3 regions of the Streptococcus sp. SCPM-O-B-15277 (M60) genome follow, and region 2 is predicted to be linked to each of the others. Evidence: predicted binding sites of a transcription regulator. Region 2 holds the regulator's gene; each other region holds the start of a gene.
What was found. The regulator NrdR, encoded in region 2, represses ribonucleotide reductase genes. The targets are predictions, from matches to a motif close to ACACNATATATNGTGT.

Region 1 (7,023 bases), on a different contig from region 2:
TCACCACTTGCCCACTTTTGAGGGATTTTTGTACATCGATAATTCGTTGATTGGAAGAGCCACGGAATTGAAGCATGAGATTACGCTTGCTTTTATCATACCGTCCATCAACCAAGATATCAATCATTGACAAGAGCTCCCGTTTATCAGGTGTCTCCAACATCATCTCTTCCCAAGTGTAACCCGTCCAAGACCAGATATCTTTTTCTGGTAACTCTTTCCGAATGCGTTTAATGAGAGGCAAAAGAATTCCAGTATTCAGGAATGGCTCTCCACCGAGTAGGGTCAAACCTTGAACATAAGGCTGGGCAAGATCTGCCATAATCTGTTCTTCCAACTCTAGTGTATAAGGAATCCCGGCATTAAATGACCAGGTCGCTACATTGTAGCAACCTTCACAGTGAAACATACATCCTGCTACATAAAGCGAATTGCGCACCCCCTCGCCATCCACAAAGTTAAAAGCCTTATAATCGATGATTCGACCTTGGCTCAGCTCCTCACTCTTCCACTCGCCTGGTTTTGGTGTATTCCATGTCATACTTTCTACTCCAAGTCTATCCAATAGCGCTCCGTTCCATTTCGAACATCCTCCAATTGGCCTCCATTGGCTAAGATAACAGCTCTGCTGGCCTGATTTTCCGTGCTACATGTCACAAGCGCTCGTTTGATATTCTTTTCCTTGGCAATTTGTAGACCTTGTCGGAGGGATTCTTTGGCGTAGCCTTTGCCCCTTTCAGAGGGACGGATGGAGTAGCCAATATGGCCAGCATGATTCAGCAATCCCTCATTTAGTCTCAGCCGTAAATTTAAAAAACCTAAAGCATGATCTGATTTATCAAACAATACGAACTGAATTGATGGAACACGATTTTTAGGCAATTTTATTCCCATTTCTTTATTAAGGTTAGTTTCTAGCCAATTCTCATAATCAAAGTTCTCAGCATCCCAAAATCCGCCATCGTGGGCTGATTGGCTCTTTTCAAACTCTGCCATCATGTTTAATACAGCTTCTTTATCTGCCAATGTCGGTCTGCGTAATTCCATATTCCCCTCCCTGCTATAAGAAAAGCGAGAGGCAACTCTCACTTTTTCTTGTTTTTGTTTAAAAACTGTTCTCTAAGGCTAGCCACTCGGTCTTTTTTGCTGCTTCCACCTTTCGAATGTTTCTCGTGGAATCGTTGGACCAAGGCCTTGCCTTTATCATCTAATTGATATTTTCCCATGCTATCTCTCTCTCTAATTTCTTACTTCATGTCCTGCTGTTTTGATAGTAGAACCGTTCATGTGTTTGACACGCGCAGCAATTTCCTTGTGGCGTCCATTAACCATCGGACGCGCTTGTGGGTTCCCAAGATAGCCACAGGTTCGTTTAACCACGTCTACTGTTTTAGGATCATTATTTCCACAGTTAGGACAAGCAAATCCTCTCTCAGTAGGTTCAAAATCTCCTTCAAAATCACACTTGTAACAGCGGTCAATCGGAGTATTAGTTCCGAGATAACCTACACGATCATAAGCATAGTCCCAAACAGCTTCCAAAGCCTTTGGATTTTGTTGGAGAACTGGGTACTCGCAGTAGTGGATAAAGCCACCTGATGCACCTGCTTCTGGGTAGACTTTCTCAAAGTCCAATTTTTCAAAAGGTGTTGGATTTTTGCGGACATCATAATGAAAGGAATTTGTGTAGTATTCTTTATCAGTAATGTCTGGAATAGAGCCGAATTTCTCTGTATCCAAACGACAGAATCGGTCCGTTAAACTTTCAGATGGTGTTGAATAGATAGAGAAGTGATAACCGTATTGGTCAGACCACTCTTCTACTCGGCGCTTCATATCACGAATAATATCCAGTGTAAATTCCTTGGCTTCTGGATTAGTTTCCCAATCATTACCAAAGAAGACGGTCGCTACCTCGTACAAGCCAATATAGCCCAGAGAAATAGTTGCACGACGATTCTTAAAGAGTTGATCAACACTTTCTTCTTTTCCAAGACGACGTCCGAAGGCTCCATATTGATAAAGAATTGGTGCATTAGCTGGAGTGGCTTCCTTGGTTCTTTCCACACGATAAACCAAGGCATCTTCCGCGATGTTCATGCGCTCGTTGAAGATTTCCCAGAACTTGTTCAGGTCGCCTTCTGATTCGAGGGCAATACGAGGAAGATTGACCGTCACCACCCCTAGATTCATACGGCCCGAATTGACTTCTACTCCATTTTCATCCTTCCATCCTTGAAGGAATGAACGGCATCCCATCGGAACTTTGAAAGAACCAGTCAACTCGACAATCTTATCATAAGACAAGACATCCGGGTACATGCGCTTAGTTGCACACTCAAGAGCCAACTGCTTGATATCGTAGTTAGGCGATCCCTCTTCTAAGTTAAGTCCTCTTTTTAGGGTGAAGATGAGTTTTGGGAAGATAGCTGTACGGTGTTCTGAACCAAGCCCCTTGATTCGAATGTTTAAAATCGCCTTTTGAATTTCACGTTCAAAACGATTGGTTCCTAGACCGAAACCAAGAGAGGTAAAAGGGGTTTGACCATTTGAGGTAAAGAGGGTGTTAATCTCGTACTCTAGAGATTGCATGGCATCGTAGATGTCCTTTTGCGTTTTCTTCCAGGCGTACTCCTCACGCTTATCAGGCAGAACCCATTCCTCTGCATCTTTGAGGTGCTTTTGGTAATTTTTCTCTGCATATGGAGCCAAGACTTCATCAATCCGGTCTGCTGAACAGCCTCCATACTGACTTGATGCAACGTTGGCGATGATTTGGGAAATCTGTGCTGTCGCAGTTTGGATAGACTTGGGACTCTCTACCTCAGCATTCCCAATCTTAAAACCATTTTCCAACATGCCCTTGAAATCAATCAAACAGCAGTTAGTCATAGGGGTGTAGGGGCTATAGTCCAAATCGTGATAGTGGATATCCCCTTTTTGATGGGCATTTGCCACATGTTTAGGAAGCATTTGAAGTCCGATTGATTTTCCAACAATTCCTGCCGTCAAATCACGCTGGGTATTAAAAACATCACTATCCTTATTGGCATTTTCATTGACAACCGCCTGATCTTTATTGAGCAGTTTATGGATGCTGAAGTTAATATCTGTTGCTTTTGAGCGCTCAAAATCACGCTGGGTCCGATAAGTAATATACTCCTCGGCCAAAGCGTATTCTTTAGCTTCCAACAACTCGTGTTCTACGATATTTTGGATTTCGTAGATTTTTACACCTTGCGGGAAACGGCTATGAATCTCTTCAACGATACGTTCAACTAGGGTACTAAGTCGCTTTTCAACCAAAGGGGTTACATCCATCACCTTTTCAGCAGCCTTATGAAGCGCTTTGTCAATCTTGTCTACATCAAAAATTACACGTCTGCCGTCACGCTTTTCAACGAATAAAGTCGGATCAGGGACAGCCTTCTCTTCCAATACAATCATATCCATACCCTTTTCTTAAATATAATATTGATTCTAAAAAGTATTATATCACTAAAAAAATAAAAATCAATATCTTGTGTTAAAAAATAAAAATTTTTTAAAATTACACAAGATATTGATAGTTTTTATTTTAATTTGTAGAGTTTAAAGTCTTTGAATTCACTTTGAACCGCTTGATAATTTTCAGCTAAAAGTTGCTCAACTTCTGTCCATAGGGTTGTTTTTGTATTCACTACAATCATCTTTGGTTGATTATCTCGTAGATCATTTACAAGCTTGGTACGATTTGCATCAAGTCCTGTATGCAATCTCGGTGATAATAACTGACTAGCAGCCAAGCGTTCGCTAGCCTTATAACTACTTGTCTGATCATCCCAAACATAGATACGATCTGTAGCTTGCGTTTCCCCTTTGACCTTAGCTTCAATACTAGTTCGTTCTTGAAATTGTTCCGCATGAAGCAAATATCGTGATAGTACAGGTGCTAAAAATAGATAAGTAAGAGCTAAAATTGGCAGATAGGCATTCCCTTTTAGAAAAGCTCCCCATACCGAAGTTTCTTCTCTAGATCGTCTACGACGATTGGCTCCTTCTGGTTTCTCTGTACGAATCCCAGCCAGTAAAAGAAGAGACAAGAAAGGAAGTAACTCCACCATACGACTGCCGTGGATTTGGTCTGTAGAAAAAATTTCTAAAACCAATACCAAAATGACAGCAATTGCAGCAAAGATTGATAAGACAGACTGTTTCAATGGTTTAGATTGGAAGAGGCCTGTAAATGCCATCGTCAACGCTCCAAGAGCAATGGCTAACAATCCATAGAAAAGGATGTTGTCTAGCAATCCCGGGTTAGACGTAAAGTTCAAACTATCTACTGGGTAGAGTATTTGACTAATCGCATTTCCAAAACTACCTTTATAAACCGTGTAGTAGCCAATTGGATAAAAGAAAATTGAAAAACCAAGGCCCGCAGCAAAAAATTGATAGACCCCATGAGTCAATTTATTGCGACCGACATTAAAAGCTGTTACTGCAAGAAACAAGACGAATGCATACAAGGTTGTAACCAAAGGTGCAAAGAAAAATGCTAGAGCCAAGCTAGCTCCAATACGTAAGAAACCCCTATCTTGGTTTGGTTCTGCCAAATAAGCCGTCACTAAACTTAGAGCATAAAACAAGAATGGGAGAGCAAGAATAGTTGCATAGCCACCACCAAAGCTAAGAGCACTAGCTAGGATATAAAAGACTGTCAATACTTGTTGTGATTGTTTATTTTGTTCCGTCAGATTGTAAGCTGAAGGAAAAAGAAAGAATCCGGCACCTACTAAAGCTAACCAATTAAAGACGGCAAACAAAATACTTCCCTGGGTTACATACTGTAAAAAGTAATAGAGGATACCACTCGTTCCAAAATAATCTGTGTAGACGTCGCCGCTCTGATGCATAGCCCATCCAATATAAAAATCCTGGGACTGCTCAGGACTTATTAACCCTAAGAAGAAGGGTAAAATTACGGACACAAGCACCACTATAGTACTCAAAAAGAGGATATTCAAAAATGGTAAGCAGGCAGGCTGACGAGTTTCAACCTCGAGTTGCTCCTCATTTTCTACTGGAGCATCCTGACTTCCCATCCAAGTTGGAGTTGGTTCGTCTTCTAATCTGCCATATACGTTCATTCGCTCTCTCCTATATTTTAATTTGTTCTAGTATATCAAAAAGTCTAGTTCTTGTCAGCCTTTGGCGGACGTTCGCTCAACTTTTCAGACAAGGTAACAAAGCGTTCAATCTCATAAAAACGATGATATGAAACTCTTTTATAGCGGTCTAAAAAATTTTTTTCTTCTACTGTAAGCATAGTCATTTCTCCTTTTCTCTTAATTCGAAAAATGAAGAAAAATTTAAAAAACTGAATTCTCAAAAGAGAATTCAGCTTTTTATTTTTAGTCAGCTTTCTTTTCTAAGTTTTTAGAAATGCTTCGATTTTTACCTTCTAAATACACCATAAGAATTGAAATATCTGCTGGGTTTACACCTGAAATACGGCTAGCTTGGCCGATGGTTTCTGGATTGATGAGCTTGAACTTCTGGCGAGCTTCAGTCGCGATAGAGTCAATATCATCCCAGTCAATATTCGCTGGAATCCGTTTTTCTTCCATGCGTTTCATCTTGGCAACCTGATCCATGGCTTTTGAGATATAGCCTTCGTACTTGATTTCTGTTTCAATCAATTCGATAATCTTGTCATCTAACTCTTCAGCAGCAGGTCCGATGAAAGCCACCACATCTTGGTAAGAGACTTCTGGGCGACGAAGGAATTCCTTGGCTGTCACCGCATCTGTCAATGGCTTGAACCCCATCTCCTCAACCTTAGCATTTGTTTCCTTGACTGGCTTGAGTTTGATGCTGTCTAAACGCTTCATTTCATTTTCAAATTGATTTTTCTTGATTTCAAAACGAGCCCAACGTTCATCATCAACAAGCCCAATCTCGCGCCCCATCTCAGTCAAACGCATATCGGCATTGTCATGACGGAGGATGAGGCGGTATTCAGCACGACTTGTCAAGAGACGGTAAGGTTCAATGGTCCCCTTAGTTACCAAGTCATCAATCATCACTCCGATATAACCGTCGCTTCGTTTCAGAATTAACTCAGGCTTGCCTTGGATTTTCAGCGCTGCGTTGATACCCGCGATAATCCCTTGACCAGCAGCTTCTTCATATCCAGACGTTCCATTTGTCTGGCCAGCAGTGAAAAGACCTGAGATTTTCTTGGTTTCAAGCGTTGCACGCAATTGATGAGGCAAGACCATGTCGTACTCGATAGCATAACCTGTACGCATCATCTCTGCATTTTCCAAACCTTTGATAGAATGAACCAAGTCACGTTGGACATCCTCAGGAAGACTAGTTGAAAGTCCTTGGACATAAACTTCTTCTGTGTTTCGTCCTTCTGGCTCAAGGAAAAGCTGGTGACGTTCCTTGTCTGCAAAGCGAACAATCTTATCCTCAATCGACGGACAGTAACGAGGTCCCACTCCCTTAACCACACCTGTAAACATAGGCGCACGGTGGAGGTTGTTTTGGATAATCTCATGACTGGTACCATTGGTGTAGGTTAACCAGCATGGAACTTGGTCTTTAACATAATCTTCATCACGTGAAGTGTAAGAGAAGTGATTTGGTGTTTCATCTCCTGGCTGAATCTCTGTCACATCATAGTTGATGGAGGAAGCCTTGACACGTGGAGGCGTTCCTGTCTTGAAACGACCGATTTCAAGTCCAAGTTCCTTGAGATTGTCAGCAAGGTTTATAGAAGCTAGGCTGTGGTTTGGCCCTGATGAGTACTTGAGATCTCCGATGATGATTTCCCCACGGAGGGCTGTCCCTGTGGTCACGATAACAGCCTTGGCAGCATATTCCTGATGGGTAGCTGTACGAACACCGACAACCTTGCCTTCTTCCACCAAAATCTCATCAATCATAGTTTGACGAAGGGTTAGATTTTCTTGATTTTCAACCGTCTTGCGCATTTCCTTAGAGTAAAGTTCCTTATCAGCCTGCGCACGAAGGGCA
Region 2 (7,023 bases):
TTGCATCTGTAATTGCTTTTGCCATAGTATTTCTCCTTTTTAGTTATATTGGCTTAAATCTTGTTTCATGAGATAGAAGAAAACATCCCCATAAGTCCCATGGTAGTCCAGAACATGACCATTGTAGGTTAGTTTTTGGACAGGGTAGTAGTCTGCGACACCAATCAGGCAGGCATGTTGAGAACGTTCAAATTCTTCGTATGACTCGAATGTTACGGTTCTCTCTTGCTTACTGGCATCAAGATAAGTGATTTCAATCATAGGATTCTCCTTTGCTAAATCATGTCTTCATTTTACTCCTTGTAAAAAGGAATGTCAAGAAAATTGATTGCGCACGCAAGTTTTTTAAAAAACTTTAAGATAACCAACTTGCTTTTGTTTCTAGACTTTCTTCGACTGCTTTTTGTAGATAAGCAAGAGTCGTCTGGCCCTCCTTAGTGAGGCAGATAAAACTAGCTCGCTTGTCTTGGTCACAACATCTCCGACTAAGTAAACCGCAGTTTTTTGCTTCTAGGCGTGCCACCATCCGTGATACAGCGCTAGGGCTCAGATGAAGTTTATCTGGCAAGTCAATCTGTCTCAAAGATTTTTCTTGAGCTTGATTTAAAAAGTGCAAGAGATAAAATTCCTTGAGCGTAAGACTCTGTTCGCTCTGCTCAGCAATAGTTTGTTCTAAAATAGCTTCCAGCTCGACTTGTCGGCGGTTGAAGTCAAACCATTTTTCTAAGTAAGTCACGTCAATCTCCTTTCCTATATAATAGTTGTAAATAGCTTTATACATCTAAGATGCTTGCGCACGCAATTAGTATACAACTTTTTAGATGAGATAGCAAGAAGGATGTTTCTTGTGTATTTCCTTGAAATTTTCTGAAAAAAGAGTAAACTGGTATGCAGAAAGTCTATTTGTGGAGTATACGATGAAGTTATATGTTCAGTTAATGATTCTCTTTGTCATTTCGCTGATTGGTGAGGGAATTTCTAGCTTTTTCCATTTGCCTATCCCTGGAAGCATTATCGGTTTGATTATTTTATTTTTGGCCTTGCAGTTCAAGTGGCTGCGGGTACGACATGTCAACATGGTTGGGAATTTTCTTCTCGCCAACATGACCATCCTCTTTCTGCCTCCTGCAGTTGGGATTATGGAGAAATTTGATGTGATAGCTCCTTATTTATTACCGATTATCTTGATTGTCTTTTTTGCGGCAGTGATCAATATTATCTTGATTGCGCTGGTCGTCCAGTTTATCAAAAATCGTTATGAAGGGGATTACGAAGAAAGAGGTGCCAAATGAGCGAATTTGTATCCAATCCACTTTTTGGGATAGCCTTGTCTATCCTAGCCTATCTCGGAGGGATGATTATCTTTAGACGCTACCCTCATCCTCTGACAACTCCTTTGCTACTAGCGACCTTATTTATCATTGCATTTCTGAAATTGACGGGTATTTCTTACGCTGCCTATTATCAAGGTGGGGTTTATCTCAACAACTTGATTGTACCCTCGACAGTAGCACTCGGGATTCCTCTCTATAAAAGTTTTCACCTCATGAAGCATCACGTTAGAAGTATTCTACTAGGCAGTCTTCTAGCAGTCATCGTCAATACCACTTTTACAGCCCTAGTCGCTAAATTTTTCGGTATGGATTTCTTCTTAGCAATTTCGCTTTTCCCAAAGTCTGTAACGACGGCCATGGCGGTTGGAATTACGGAAAAGCTACAAGGGATCACAACAATCACCTTGGTAGTTGTGGTAGCAACTGGCATTTTGACTAGCGTTATTGGACCAACACTTTTAAAATGGCTGAAAATAGATGATCCAGTAGCTGCCGGTCTAGCCCTAGGAGGAACGGGTCACGCCGTTGGAACTGGGACAGCATTCCGTTATGGTTCTGTTGCAGGTGCCATGGCTGGTTTGGCTATCGGTGTCACCGGTATTCTCTACGTATTTGTCAGTCCCATCGTAGCAGGTTTGATATTGAGTTAAAAAATAAGAATTTTATATTTCTTTGTGTAAAAAGAAGCCCCTAGCTTTATTTGCTAGGGGCTTCATTCATTATTGTAAGTTTACTTTGTTCTTTAAGATGTAGTAGGTGCCGAGATAGAAGCCGACGCTAAGGATTAAGTCCTTGAAAATTTCAAAGGATAATACCCAATTGTAGTCGAAATCGATGCGAAGATTTAGGGTGATAAAACCAAGGACTATTTGGATAGCTATGTAGGCGACAACCGCAAGAGCTGTACGGTATTCATTAAAGAGTTGACCAATAGAGATAGAAAAGTAGATACAAAGGATACTTGCAAGAGTGTTAACGATATAGGAAATCAAGGCTAACCAGAAATCATCTTGATAATTTTTGAGAATAAACTCGGCAACGTTGGATATTAAGACGTCTGGTTGAATCATGGATATGATGATGTAAAGACTAAAAAGGAAAACCACTGTACTTGCCAAAGACCAAACAAAGGCTCCAAGAAGTTTAGCGGAGAGGATCTGGTGTTCAGATACTGGCAGGGTGAGAGTTAAATAGCCACGACGATCGTAAACGCTTCCCTTAAATCGTTGAATAATCAAAATCAAGGTTGAGATACTCAAAGTAATAACCAGACCCCCAAAAACCAGAGATAGAAATACTAACATGACAACACCCTTGTCTTGATAATAGGTGCTAGTAAGGGTGCTGCCCTGAATTCCTATGATGACAGATAGGGATAGTACAGCAGCATAGAGGGCTAAAAACCATTTGTTGACATTTTTAAATTCATAACGAACTAAATTCCAAAACATAAGAATCTCCTTTAACTAGGCTTTGAATTCGTGACGGAAGAGCTGGTCGATAGACTCTCCTGATTCGTAGCGAATATCATCCACATTTCCTTGACGGACAACTTTTCCATCCTTGAGGAAGACAATCTCATCCAAGATTGGTTCGATGTCTGAAATCAAGTGGGTTGAAATCAAGACAGTCGAAGTTGGAGAGTAGTTGTTGATGATGGTGTTCAAGATGTAGTCACGAGCTGCGGGATCGACACCACCGATTGGTTCGTCAAGGACGTATAGACGAGCGTCACGACTCATGACAAGGATCAACTGAACTTTTTCTTTGTTCCCTTTTGAGAGTTTCTTGAAACGGCTATTCTCATCGATACCAAGGTCACGAAGAAGACCTTGAGCACGCTCCAGATTGAAATCTTTATAGAAGGTCTTGAAAAAGGTAAGAGCTTCTTTGACTTTCATCTGTTCGTTGAGATAGGTCGTATCAGGTAGATAAGAAACGATAGCCTTAGTTGCTGGGCTTGGTTCCATGCCATTGATGAGGATACGCCCTTGCTCTGGTTGGAGTAAACCGTTGATTAGTTTAATTAAGGTTGTCTTTCCAGAACCGTTTGGGCCAAGGAGTCCAACAATCTTTCCGGCTGGGATTTCAAGGGAAACATTTTGAAGAGCAGGGCTTGCTCCATAGAATTTTGAAACATTTTCAAATGTTAACAAGGTCATAGTCTAAACTCCTTCAATATAATCTCTCAAAACAGTTGGTAGTTCTTCTTTTTCATAGCCAAATTCTACCATGCCTGTTACAAATTGCTGCAGTTGTTCTTCAGATAGTTGCTTACGGGATTGGAGGATTAGGTCCAAGTCCTCGGTGACAAAACGACCTGCAGTCCGCTTGGTGTATACGAAGCCTTCTCTTTCTAGATCTGATAGGGCACGTTGGATGGTATTAGGATTGACGCCAGCCTCGCTAGCCAGTTCTCTGACAGTTGGCAGTTGTTGGTTGGGTTCTAGTTTATGGGAAACGATTTGCAGTTTGATTTTATCCATTATCTGCAAATAAATGGGTTTGTTGTTATCAAATGTCCAGGACATCACAGTCTCCTTTCTACAATTTCTTTTTGTATCACTTAAATAATACAACTAAACAAAAAACTTGTCAAGCCAAAAGGAGAATTATTTTGGGAATTGCTCAAAAAATGGTATAATGAAAAGAAAACGACAAGGAGGGGAAGGCATGCGTTGTCCAAAATGTGGCGCTACTAAATCAAGTGTTATCGATAGCCGTCAGGCTGAAGAAGGAAATACGATTAGAAGAAGACGTGAGTGTGAAGAATGCCAGCATCGTTTTACAACCTATGAACGTGTAGAAGAAAGAACGCTGGTTGTGGTCAAGAAGGATGGCACACGGGAGCAGTTCTCAAGAGATAAAATCTTTAATGGGATTATCCGTTCAGCCCAAAAACGTCCGGTGTCCAGTGATGAAATTGGCATGGTGGTCAATCGTATCGAACAAAAACTCCTCAGTCGCAATGATAATGAAATTCAGAGCGAAGATATTGGTTCGCTCGTCATGGAAGAGTTAGCTGAACTCGACGAAATCACATACGTTCGTTTTGCTAGTGTCTATCGTAGCTTTAAGGACGTGAGTGAGCTCGAAAATCTTCTCAAACAAATTACGCAATCTTCAAAGAAGAAAAAGGAAAAATAAATGAAGCCTAATGATCGTTTTTCTTTTCTAAAGAATAATCGGGTGTCGCAAGATCCCACAACTTTGGTGCAGTGCTACCTCCCGATTATCGGTCAGGATGCGCTGAGTCTTTACCTTTATACCTTAGCTTTTTGGGATGATGGACAAAAAGAACACCTTTTTGCAGCTATTCTCAATCATCTCAATTTTGGGATGGACAGGCTTTTAAAGGCTTTTAAAATCTTATCAGCCTTCAATTTGGTTACCCTCTATCAAAAGGGTGACGGCTATGAACTTGCTATTCATCCAACGCTTTCTAGCTCAGATTTCTTGCATCATACGGTTTATCGTACCTTATTGGAGAAAAAAATCGGTGAGCCAGCAGTTTCTGATTTTCGCCAAGAGTCTGCAGGTGGAGAGCCTTTGACCGTTTCTTTGAGTCAGGCCTTTCCAGAGATAGAAGACATGGCTAGTCATGATGAGACACCAGTAAAAGCTGATTTTAAAAATGATTTTGATTTGGAGCATTTTCGTCAACTTATGGCGAGAGACAATCTTCGTTTCCAAGATGAACAGTCAGATGTCTTAGAGCTATTTAAAATCTCTGACGAGAAAAAATGGACTTGGTTTGAGACCTATCAATTGGCTAAGGCGACAGCTGTTTCACAAGTTATTTCTGTCAAGCGTATGCGTGAAAAATTAGCACAAGAGTCTGTCTCTTCGGACTTTAGTCCCCAAGAAGCGACCATTATCCGAGAAGCTAAAAGTAAGACTGCCCTGCAATTTTTAGCGGGTATCAAACAAACCTTAAATGCTGGAATTATCCAAGCCGAACGCGATTTATTAAAGCAGATGGCAGATTTAGGCTTGCTTGATGAAGTTATCAATGTCGTTATCCTCTTGACCTTCAACAAGGTTGATTCTGCCAACCTCAATGAAAAATATGCCATGAAAGTGGCCAACGATTACTCTTATAACAAGATCAGAACTGCTGAAGAAGCTGTACTTCGAATCAGAGAGAAGAATCAAAAGGGGCAAGAACAAAAATCAGCGAAAACAAGCCAAACTAAAAGTAATGTCCCAAAATGGAGTAATCCAGAATATAAAAATGAAACCAGCGAAGAAACTCGCTTGGAGTTAGAACGTAAGAAAAAAGAAATGTTAGACCGATTAGGAAAAGGAGGAGACTAGATGGAAAGTGTAGGAGATGTGCTTAAAGATCATCCCAGCCGTTTTCAATACCAGGACTTGGTCCAGCAGATTGTAAAAGATCCAGATGTTGCGGCTTTTATCCAGAAGGAATCTCTCAGTCAAGAGGAATTGAATCGTAGTATCTCTAAGTTTAATCAATACATCACCGAACGTGATAAGTTCCTTCGCGGAGATACCGACTATATTGCTCGAGGTTATAAGCCAATTTTAGTCATGAATCATGGTTACGCAGATGTATCCTATGAGGAAACTCCGGAACTGATTGCGGCTGAGAAAGAAGCGGCTATCAAGAACCGTCTCAGACTAATCAATCTTCCAGCTAGTCTTAAAAAAGCTAGTTTGGCTCAAGTTGATTTGGATGACTTGGGACGCATGCCAGTTTTTGAAAAGCTCTTTACTTTTGTTGAGCAATATCCAGAAGTCCGTAAAGGTCTCTATCTCTATGGAGACTTTGGAGTCGGGAAGAGCTTTATGGTGGCTGCCCTAGCCCATGATTTGTCTGAAAAACGTGGTGTTTCATCTACCCTTCTTCATTATCCGAGCTTTGTCATTGATGTCAAAAATGCTATTGGTGATGGGAATGTCAAGAATTTAGTCGATGAAATCAAGCAAGCTGAAGTCTTGATTTTTGATGATATTGGTGCGGAGCAATCAACGCCTTGGGTGCGTGATGAAGTCTTGCAAGTCATTCTCCAATATCGTATGCAGGAAGATTTGCCAACCTTCTTTACCTCGAATTTCAATTTTGAAGATTTGGAAAAACATTTTGCCAAAGGCAAGAATGGAAATGATGAAACATGGGAAGCTAGACGTGTGATGGAGCGTATCCGTTATTTAGCAGAGGAAACACGACTAGAAGGAGAAAACCGCCGATGAGTGAAACAATCACCTTAATGAAATCTCATACCTCGGTTCGCAGATTTAAAGAAGAAGCGATCCCTCAAGAAGATTTAAATACCATTTTATCTGCAGGGCAAATGGCTTCTTCTTGGAAAAATTTCCAATCTTATTCTGTGATTCTAGTCAGAAGTCAAGAAAAGAAAGATGCTCTTTTTGAGCTAGTTCCTCAGGAAGCGATTCGTCAGTCTGCCGCCTTCCTCCTCTTTGTAGGAGATTTAAACCGTGCAGAAAAAGGGGCTCGTCTCCATACCGATACTTTCCAACCTCAAGGGGTGGAAGGACTCCTAATCACTTCAGTAGATGCAGCCTTGGCTGGACAGAATACCTTGCTTGCGGCAGAAAGCCTTGGCTATGGTGGAGTAATCATCGGTTTGGTGCGTTACAAATCTGTTGAATTGGCAGAATTGTTCAAGCTTCCTGACTATACCTACCCAGTTTTTGGGATTGCACT
Region 3 (7,023 bases), on a different contig from region 2:
CATATCAAGTTTTTCTTGTTTTAGCATTGAATCACCCCCATATCTAATATTATTTTATCATATTTTAAACATCTAATCAACATAAAGAACAAAAATAAACAAAAACAAAAACAAAAACATCTGTGTTTGTTTTTAACGCAGATGTTTTTTGTTTTTTTATTTAGTCTAATCCGTAGTTGTAATCGTCGTCCTGCATCGCTTCAACTTCACCAAGTAGATATCCATTACCAACTTGAGAGAAGAAGTCGTGGTTGGATGTACCAGTTGAAATTCCATTCATAACAATTGGGTTTACATCATCAGCTGAGTCAGGGAAGAGAGGATCTTGTCCTAGATTCATAAGAGCTTTATTGGCATTGTAGCGAAGGAAAGTTTTCACTTCTTCAGTCCATCCAACACCATCATAAAGGCTTTCTGTATAACCTTCTTCGTTTTCATAAAGTGTGTAAAGAAGATCGTACATCCAGTCTTTTAATTTTTCTTGTTCTTCTTCAGGCAATTCATTGAATCCAAGTTGGAATTTATAACCAATGTAGGTTCCGTGAACTGACTCGTCACGAATGATGAGTTTGATGATTTCAGCAACGTTAGCCAACTTGTTATTTCCTAGATAGTAGAGTGGAGTAAAGAAACCAGAGTAGAAGAGGAAGGTTTCAAGGAATACACTAGCTACTTTCTTTTCAAGTGGTGTTCCGTTAAGGTAAATCTCATTGATGATTTGTGCCTTTTTCTGAAGATATGGGTTTGTATCAGTCCATTCAAAGATTTCTTCAATCTCAGACTTGGTGTTCAAGGTTGAGAAAATAGAAGAATAAGATTTAGCATGGACAGATTCCATAAATTGAATGTTGTTAAAAACAGCTTCTTCGTGAGGAGTACGAATATCTGCACGGAGAGCATTTACCCCAGTTTCAGACTGCATGGTATCCAAAAGTGTCAAACCACCAAAGACTTTTCCTACTAAGTCTTTTTCTTTATTTGATAACTTTCTCCAGTCATCTAAGTCATTAGATAAGGGAATACGTGTATCCAACCAAAATTGCTCTGTTAGTTTTTCCCATGTTGATTTATCAATGACATCTTCGATGGCATTCCAGTTAATGGCTTTGTAGTAAGTTTCCATTACAAATCTCTTTCTTTTGATCTTAATAATTAAAATAAGGATGAATAGTGTATCACTTTAAGATTGAGCTACCGCACAAAAAGTCGGTACTCCGACTTTTTGTTGTTACCTAATCTTAGTATAGATGTTATAAGTTAGTCCTTAAATCACACAGCTTTCACATTGGTTAGCACCAACTTCACCGCCGTCATCTGTATAGGTACGAACGTAGTAGATCGACTTGATGCCCTTGTTAAAGGCGTAGTTACGAAGGATAGATAAGTCACGTGTTGTTTGTTTGTTTTCTTTCTTCCATTCGTAAAGACCTGTTGGGATATCACTACGCATGAAAAGAGTCAGTGAAAGCCCTTGGTCTACGTGCTCAGTAGCAGCAGCATAGACATCGATCACCTTACGCATATCCATATCGTAGGCAGAAGTGTAGTAAGGGATGGTTTCAGTTGACAATCCTGCAGCAGGATAGTAAATCTTACCGATTTTTTTCTCTTGGCGTTCTTCAATACGTTGAGTAATTGGGTGGATAGAAGCAGATACGTCATTGATGTAGCTGATAGAACCATTTGGTGCCACAGCAAGACGGTTTTGGTGGTAAAGACCATCTGCTTGTACTTTATCACGAAGTTCAGCCCAATCTTCTGCACTAGGGATGAAGATGTCTTTAAAGAGTTCTTTGACACGCTCTGATGTTGGAACAAACTCTCCAGTCACATACTTATCAAAGTAAGTGCCGTTGGCATAGTCTGATTTTTCAAAGTTGTGGAAGGTAACGCCACGTTCACGCGCGATGTTGTTTGATTCTACGAGGGTCCAGTAGTTCATGAGCATGAAGTAGATGCTAGTGAACTCAACAGACTCAGGTGATCCGTATTCAATCAATTGTTGGGCAAGGTAGCTGTGAAGTCCCATAGCTCCAAGTCCGAATGTATGAGCTTGGCTGTTTCCGTGGTCGATAGTAGGAACAGCTACGATGTGAGAACTATCAGTAACGAAGGTCAAAGCACGCACCATAGCACGGATTGAGCGACCAAAGTCAGGTGAAGTCATCATGTTGACCACGTTTGTTGAACCAAGGTTACATGAAACGTCAGTACCCATTTGAACAAATTCTTGCGCATCGTTGATAAGACTTGGTTCTTGGACTTGGAGAATCTCTGAACACAAGTTACTCATGATGATCTTTCCATCAACAGGATTTGCGCGGTTAGCAGTATCGATATTGACTACATACGGATAGCCAGATTCTTGTTGCAATTTAGAAATTTCAGTTTCCAAATCACGAGCCTTGATTTTTGTCTTACGGATGTTTGGATTTGCAACCAATTCATCGTATTTTTCAGTGATATCAATATAGTTGAAAGGTACGCCATACTCTTTTTCAACAGAATAAGGACTGAAGAGATACATTTCTTCATTTTTACGTGCTAATTCGTAGAATTTATCTGGTACCACAACACCAAGTGAGAGAGTCTTCACACGAACTTTTTCATCGGCATTTTCTTTCTTAGTTGAAAGGAAGGCGATAATGTCTGGGTGGAAGACGTTGAGGTAAACAACCCCAGCACCTTGACGTTGACCCAATTGGTTAGAGTAAGAGAAGCTATCTTCGAAAAGCTTCATAACTGGAACGACACCAGAAGCAGCACCTTCATATCCTTTGATAGGGGCTCCAGCTTCACGAAGGTTGCTGAGAGAAATCCCGACACCACCACCGATACGTGAAAGTTGAAGAGCTGAGTTGATAGAACGTCCGATAGAGTTCATATCATCTGTTACTTGAATCAAGAAACAGGACACCAATTCACCACGACGTGCACGACCTGCATTTAGGAAAGATGGTGTAGCAGGTTGGTAGCGTTGGTGGATGATTTCATTTGCGATATCAATCGCGATAGCTTCATCTCCATCGGCAAAGTAAAGAGCGTTAAAGAAGACACGGTCTTCCATGCTTTCAAGATAGTATTCGCCATCATTCGTTTTCAAGGCATATTGATTGTAAAACTTGTATGCTGCCATGAAAGACTTGAATTGGAAGTTTTGATCTTTAATAAATTGATAAAGCTCTTCTAAGAATTCTGGACGATATTTTTTGATAAACGCTGTTTCGATATAGTTTTGTTTGATGAGGTAATCAATTTTATCTATGATAGAATCAAATACCATTGAGTTAGGCACAACGTTTTCTTTAAAGAAAGCATCCAAGGCTTCTTTATCTTTATGAAGCATAATTTGACCGTTAACTGGACGGTTAATTTCATTGTTTAGACGGAAGTAAGTTACATCCTCAAGTTGTTTTAATCCCATAAAATTTCCTTTAATTCATTACAAAAGAAAGGCTTCTAAGATTGACATAGAAGCTTTGAGTCCTGATTGTTAAGCAAGTTTTTTGAGTTTTGCTGGTTGGAAGCCAGAGAAAACTTCAGTTGGTGTTTGAATGATAGGAGCAGCACTAAAGCCGAGCTCTTTAACTTGTTCAATAAATTCAGGTTGTTCGTCAAGATTGATTTCGCGATACGCGATGTTGTTACTGTCTAAGAATCGTTTGGTCATTTTACATTGAACACAATTATTTTTAGAATAAACGGTTACCATTCGTTAACTCCTCTTTCAAAATTTAATCACTTCTTAAGTATATCAGAAAAAAAATCTTTGTCAACGAAGAAAAACTAAATATTGTAGATTTTTTTTAGATGAGTGACGACCGAACACAATATATAGTGATTGCAAAAAATAAAACCCATAAATAACAGCGTTTTCAAAATGATAAAAATATAAAAAACTACATGATGTATTTTGATACATAAAATAGAAGATTTTCAGCAAGTTATCTGAAAGGAAAAAGAAGAAATCCCATAAAATACTTGAAAAAAATCCCAGAAGGTGATATAATACCAAATTGTAAGGGTTATCAGATATAACTCAAAAAGAAAACAATTAAAGGAGAGTCAAATTATGGCTTCTAAAGATTTCCACGTAGTGGCAGAAACAGGTATTCACGCACGTCCAGCAACATTGTTGGTACAAACTGCTAGCAAATTTGCTTCAGATGTTACTCTTGAGTACAAAGGTAAATCAGTTAACCTTAAATCTATCATGGGTGTTATGAGCCTTGGTGTAGGTCAAGGTGCTGATGTTACAATCACTGCTGAAGGTGCAGACGCTGACGATGCTATCGCTGCTATCTCAGAAACAATGGAAAAAGAAGGATTGGCATAAGAATATGACAGAAATGCTTAAAGGAATCGCAGCATCTGATGGTGTTGCAGTTGCTAAAGCATATCTACTCGTTCAACCGGATTTATCATTCGAGACTATTACAGTCGAAGATACAAATGCAGAAGAGGCTCGTTTGGATGTTGCTCTTGAAGCTTCTCAAAACGAGCTTTCTCTTATCCGCGAGAAGGCTGTAGGTACGCTTGGTGAAGAAGCGGCACAAGTATTTGACGCTCACTTGATGGTTCTTGCTGACCCTGAATTGATTGGTCAGATTAAAGAAACAATTCGTGCTAAAAAAGTAAATGCAGAGGCAGGTCTTAAAGAAGTAACAGACATGTTTATTACGATCTTTGAGGGGATGGAAGATAATCCATACATGCAGGAACGTGCAGCGGATATCCGCGACGTAACCAAACGTGTGTTGGCAAATCTTCTTGGCAAGAAATTGCCAAATCCAGCTTCTATTAATGAAGAAGTAATTGTCATTGCACACGACTTGACTCCATCTGACACTGCTCAATTAGACAAAAACTTTGTAAAAGCTTTTGTAACGAACATCGGTGGTCGTACTAGTCACTCTGCAATCATGGCTCGTACACTTGAAATTGCTGCTGTTTTGGGTACAAACAACATTACTGAGCTTGTAAAAGATGGTGATGTTTTGGCTGTATCTGGAATCACTGGTGAAGTAATCATCAATCCAAGTGAAGAACAAATTGCAGAATTCAAAGCAGCTGGTGAAGCTTATGCAAAACAAAAAGCTGAATGGGCTCTTTTGAAAGATGCTAAAACAGTTACTGCAGATGGCAAACACTTCGAGTTGGCTGCTAACATTGGTACCCCTAAAGATGTTGAAGGTGTGAACGAAAACGGTGCAGAAGCAGTTGGTCTCTACCGTACTGAATTCTTGTACATGGATTCTCAAGACTTCCCAACTGAAGACGACCAATATGAAGCTTACAAAGCAGTTCTTGAAGGTATGAACGGTAAACCTGTTGTCGTTCGTACAATGGATATCGGTGGGGACAAAGAACTTCCTTACTTTGATCTTCCTAAAGAAATGAACCCATTCTTGGGTTACCGTGCTTTGCGTATCTCAATCTCTGAAACTGGTAACCAAATGTTCCGTACTCAATTGCGTGCTTTGCTTCGTGCATCTGTTCACGGTAAATTGCGTATCATGTTCCCAATGGTTGCTTTGTTGAAAGAATTTCGTACTGCGAAAGCTATTCTTGAAGAAGAAAAAGCAAAATTGGTTGCTGAAGGTGTTTCTGTTGCGGATGATATCCAAGTTGGTATCATGATTGAAATCCCAGCTGCTGCGATGCTTGCAGACCAATTTGCTAAAGAAGTTGATTTCTTCTCAATTGGTACAAATGACCTTATCCAATACACAATGGCTGCTGACCGTATGAACGAACAAGTTTCATACCTTTACCAACCATATAACCCATCGATTCTTCGTTTGATTAATAATGTTATCAAAGCAGCTCACGCTGAAGGTAAATGGGCTGGTATGTGTGGTGAGATGGCTGGTGACCAAACTGCTGTTCCACTTCTTGTCGGAATGGGATTGGACGAGTTCTCAATGTCAGCTACTTCAGTACTTCGTACACGTAGCTTGATGAAGAAACTTGACACAGCTAAGATGCAAGAATACGCTAACCGTGCTCTTACTGAATGTTCAACAATGGAAGAAGTTCTTGAACTTTCTAAAGAATACGTTAACTTTGATTAAAAACATTAAAACCTTGTAGAACTAAACTACAAGGTTTTTTGTACTCTAATTTGAAAAGTCATCCTGTAAAATTTTCTAAAAATATGGTAAAATAGACAAAGGAAAAATACGGAGGCAACTATGCAAAACAGACCAATCATTATCGGAGTAACAGGGGGATCTGGTGGAGGAAAAACCAGTGTTTCGAAGGCTATCTTGTCACATTTTCCAAATGAGAAAATCTCTATGATTGAGCATGATTCCTACTATAAAGATCAATCACATTTAACCTTTGAAGAACGAATCAAAACTAATTATGACCATCCTTTTGCTTTTGATACTGACTTGATGATTGAGCAAATTAAGGAATTGTTGGCGGGGCGTCCTGTTGATATTCCTACCTATGATTATGCTGCCCATACAAGAAGCTCGAAAACCTATCGTCAAGAACCTCAAGACGTCTTTATTGTAGAAGGAATCTTGGTTTTGGAAGACAAACGTCTTCGTGATTTAATGGATATCAAGATTTTCGTTGATACTGATGATGATGTTCGTATCATCCGTCGTATTAAACGCGATATGGAAGAACGTGGTCGTAGTTTGGATAGCGTTATTGATCAGTACCTCGGAGTCGTAAAACCTATGTATCATCAGTTTATCGAGCCTACTAAACGCTATGCTGACATTGTGATCCCTGAAGGTGTCACCAATACTGTAGCAATTGATTTACTGACAACAAAAATTGAAAAGATTTTAGAAGAAGCCCGTTTAGCTCAGTGATAAAAAAAGAACTGTATCTCTTGATACAGTTTTTATTGTTTAATTTTTTCAAGTCTTGGAACAATAGCGAGAGTTAAAATAGCTGAGATAATTAATTCTGCGATTGAATTTGTCGAAATTACAGACGCGAGTAGCAGTTGGATATTTCCATCATAAACATTACCAAAAAGTAAGAAGATTCCTCCTAAAA

Region 1: the regulator NrdR is predicted to act here: its motif matches at 3,512-3,527, upstream of nrdD (anaerobic ribonucleoside-triphosphate reductase).
Region 3: the regulator NrdR is predicted to act here: its motif matches at 3,826-3,841, upstream of nrdH (glutaredoxin-like protein NrdH).

Annotation. Positions count from the first base shown of each region.
Region 1 covers NZ_JBYQGR010000004.1:32,281-39,303, forward strand. The annotation lists gene nrdG (anaerobic ribonucleoside-triphosphate reductase activating protein) at 1-541, opposite strand, end outside; gene AC3E9F_RS06575 (GNAT family N-acetyltransferase) at 547-1,047, opposite strand; gene AC3E9F_RS06580 (hypothetical protein) at 1,086-1,226, opposite strand; gene nrdD (anaerobic ribonucleoside-triphosphate reductase) at 1,240-3,447, opposite strand; gene AC3E9F_RS06590 (damage-inducible protein CinA) at 3,573-5,126, opposite strand; gene AC3E9F_RS06595 (hypothetical protein) at 5,171-5,305, opposite strand; gene mnmG (tRNA uridine-5-carboxymethylaminomethyl(34) synthesis enzyme MnmG) at 5,391-7,023, opposite strand, start outside.
Region 2 covers NZ_JBYQGR010000002.1:228,666-235,688, forward strand. The annotation lists gene trxA (thioredoxin) at 1-25, opposite strand, end outside; gene AC3E9F_RS04585 (DUF4649 family protein) at 40-261, opposite strand; gene AC3E9F_RS04590 (MarR family winged helix-turn-helix transcriptional regulator) at 356-736, opposite strand; gene AC3E9F_RS04595 (CidA/LrgA family protein) at 918-1,292, shown strand; gene AC3E9F_RS04600 (LrgB family protein) at 1,289-1,984, shown strand; gene AC3E9F_RS04605 (hypothetical protein) at 2,054-2,785, opposite strand; gene AC3E9F_RS04610 (ABC transporter ATP-binding protein) at 2,801-3,496, opposite strand; gene AC3E9F_RS04615 (GntR family transcriptional regulator) at 3,500-3,865, opposite strand; gene nrdR (transcriptional regulator NrdR) at 4,008-4,481, shown strand; gene AC3E9F_RS04625 (replication initiation and membrane attachment family protein) at 4,482-5,651, shown strand; gene dnaI (primosomal protein DnaI) at 5,652-6,548, shown strand; gene AC3E9F_RS04635 (NADPH-dependent oxidoreductase) at 6,545-7,023, shown strand, end outside.
Region 3 covers NZ_JBYQGR010000003.1:27,785-34,807, reverse strand. The annotation lists gene AC3E9F_RS05220 (DeoR/GlpR family DNA-binding transcription regulator) at 1-27, opposite strand, end outside; gene nrdF (class 1b ribonucleoside-diphosphate reductase subunit beta) at 161-1,123, opposite strand; gene nrdE (class 1b ribonucleoside-diphosphate reductase subunit alpha) at 1,265-3,424, opposite strand; gene nrdH (glutaredoxin-like protein NrdH) at 3,494-3,712, opposite strand; gene AC3E9F_RS05200 (phosphocarrier protein HPr) at 4,073-4,336, shown strand; gene ptsP (phosphoenolpyruvate--protein phosphotransferase) at 4,341-6,074, shown strand; gene udk (uridine kinase) at 6,195-6,833, shown strand; gene AC3E9F_RS05185 (ECF transporter S component) at 6,866-7,023, opposite strand, start outside.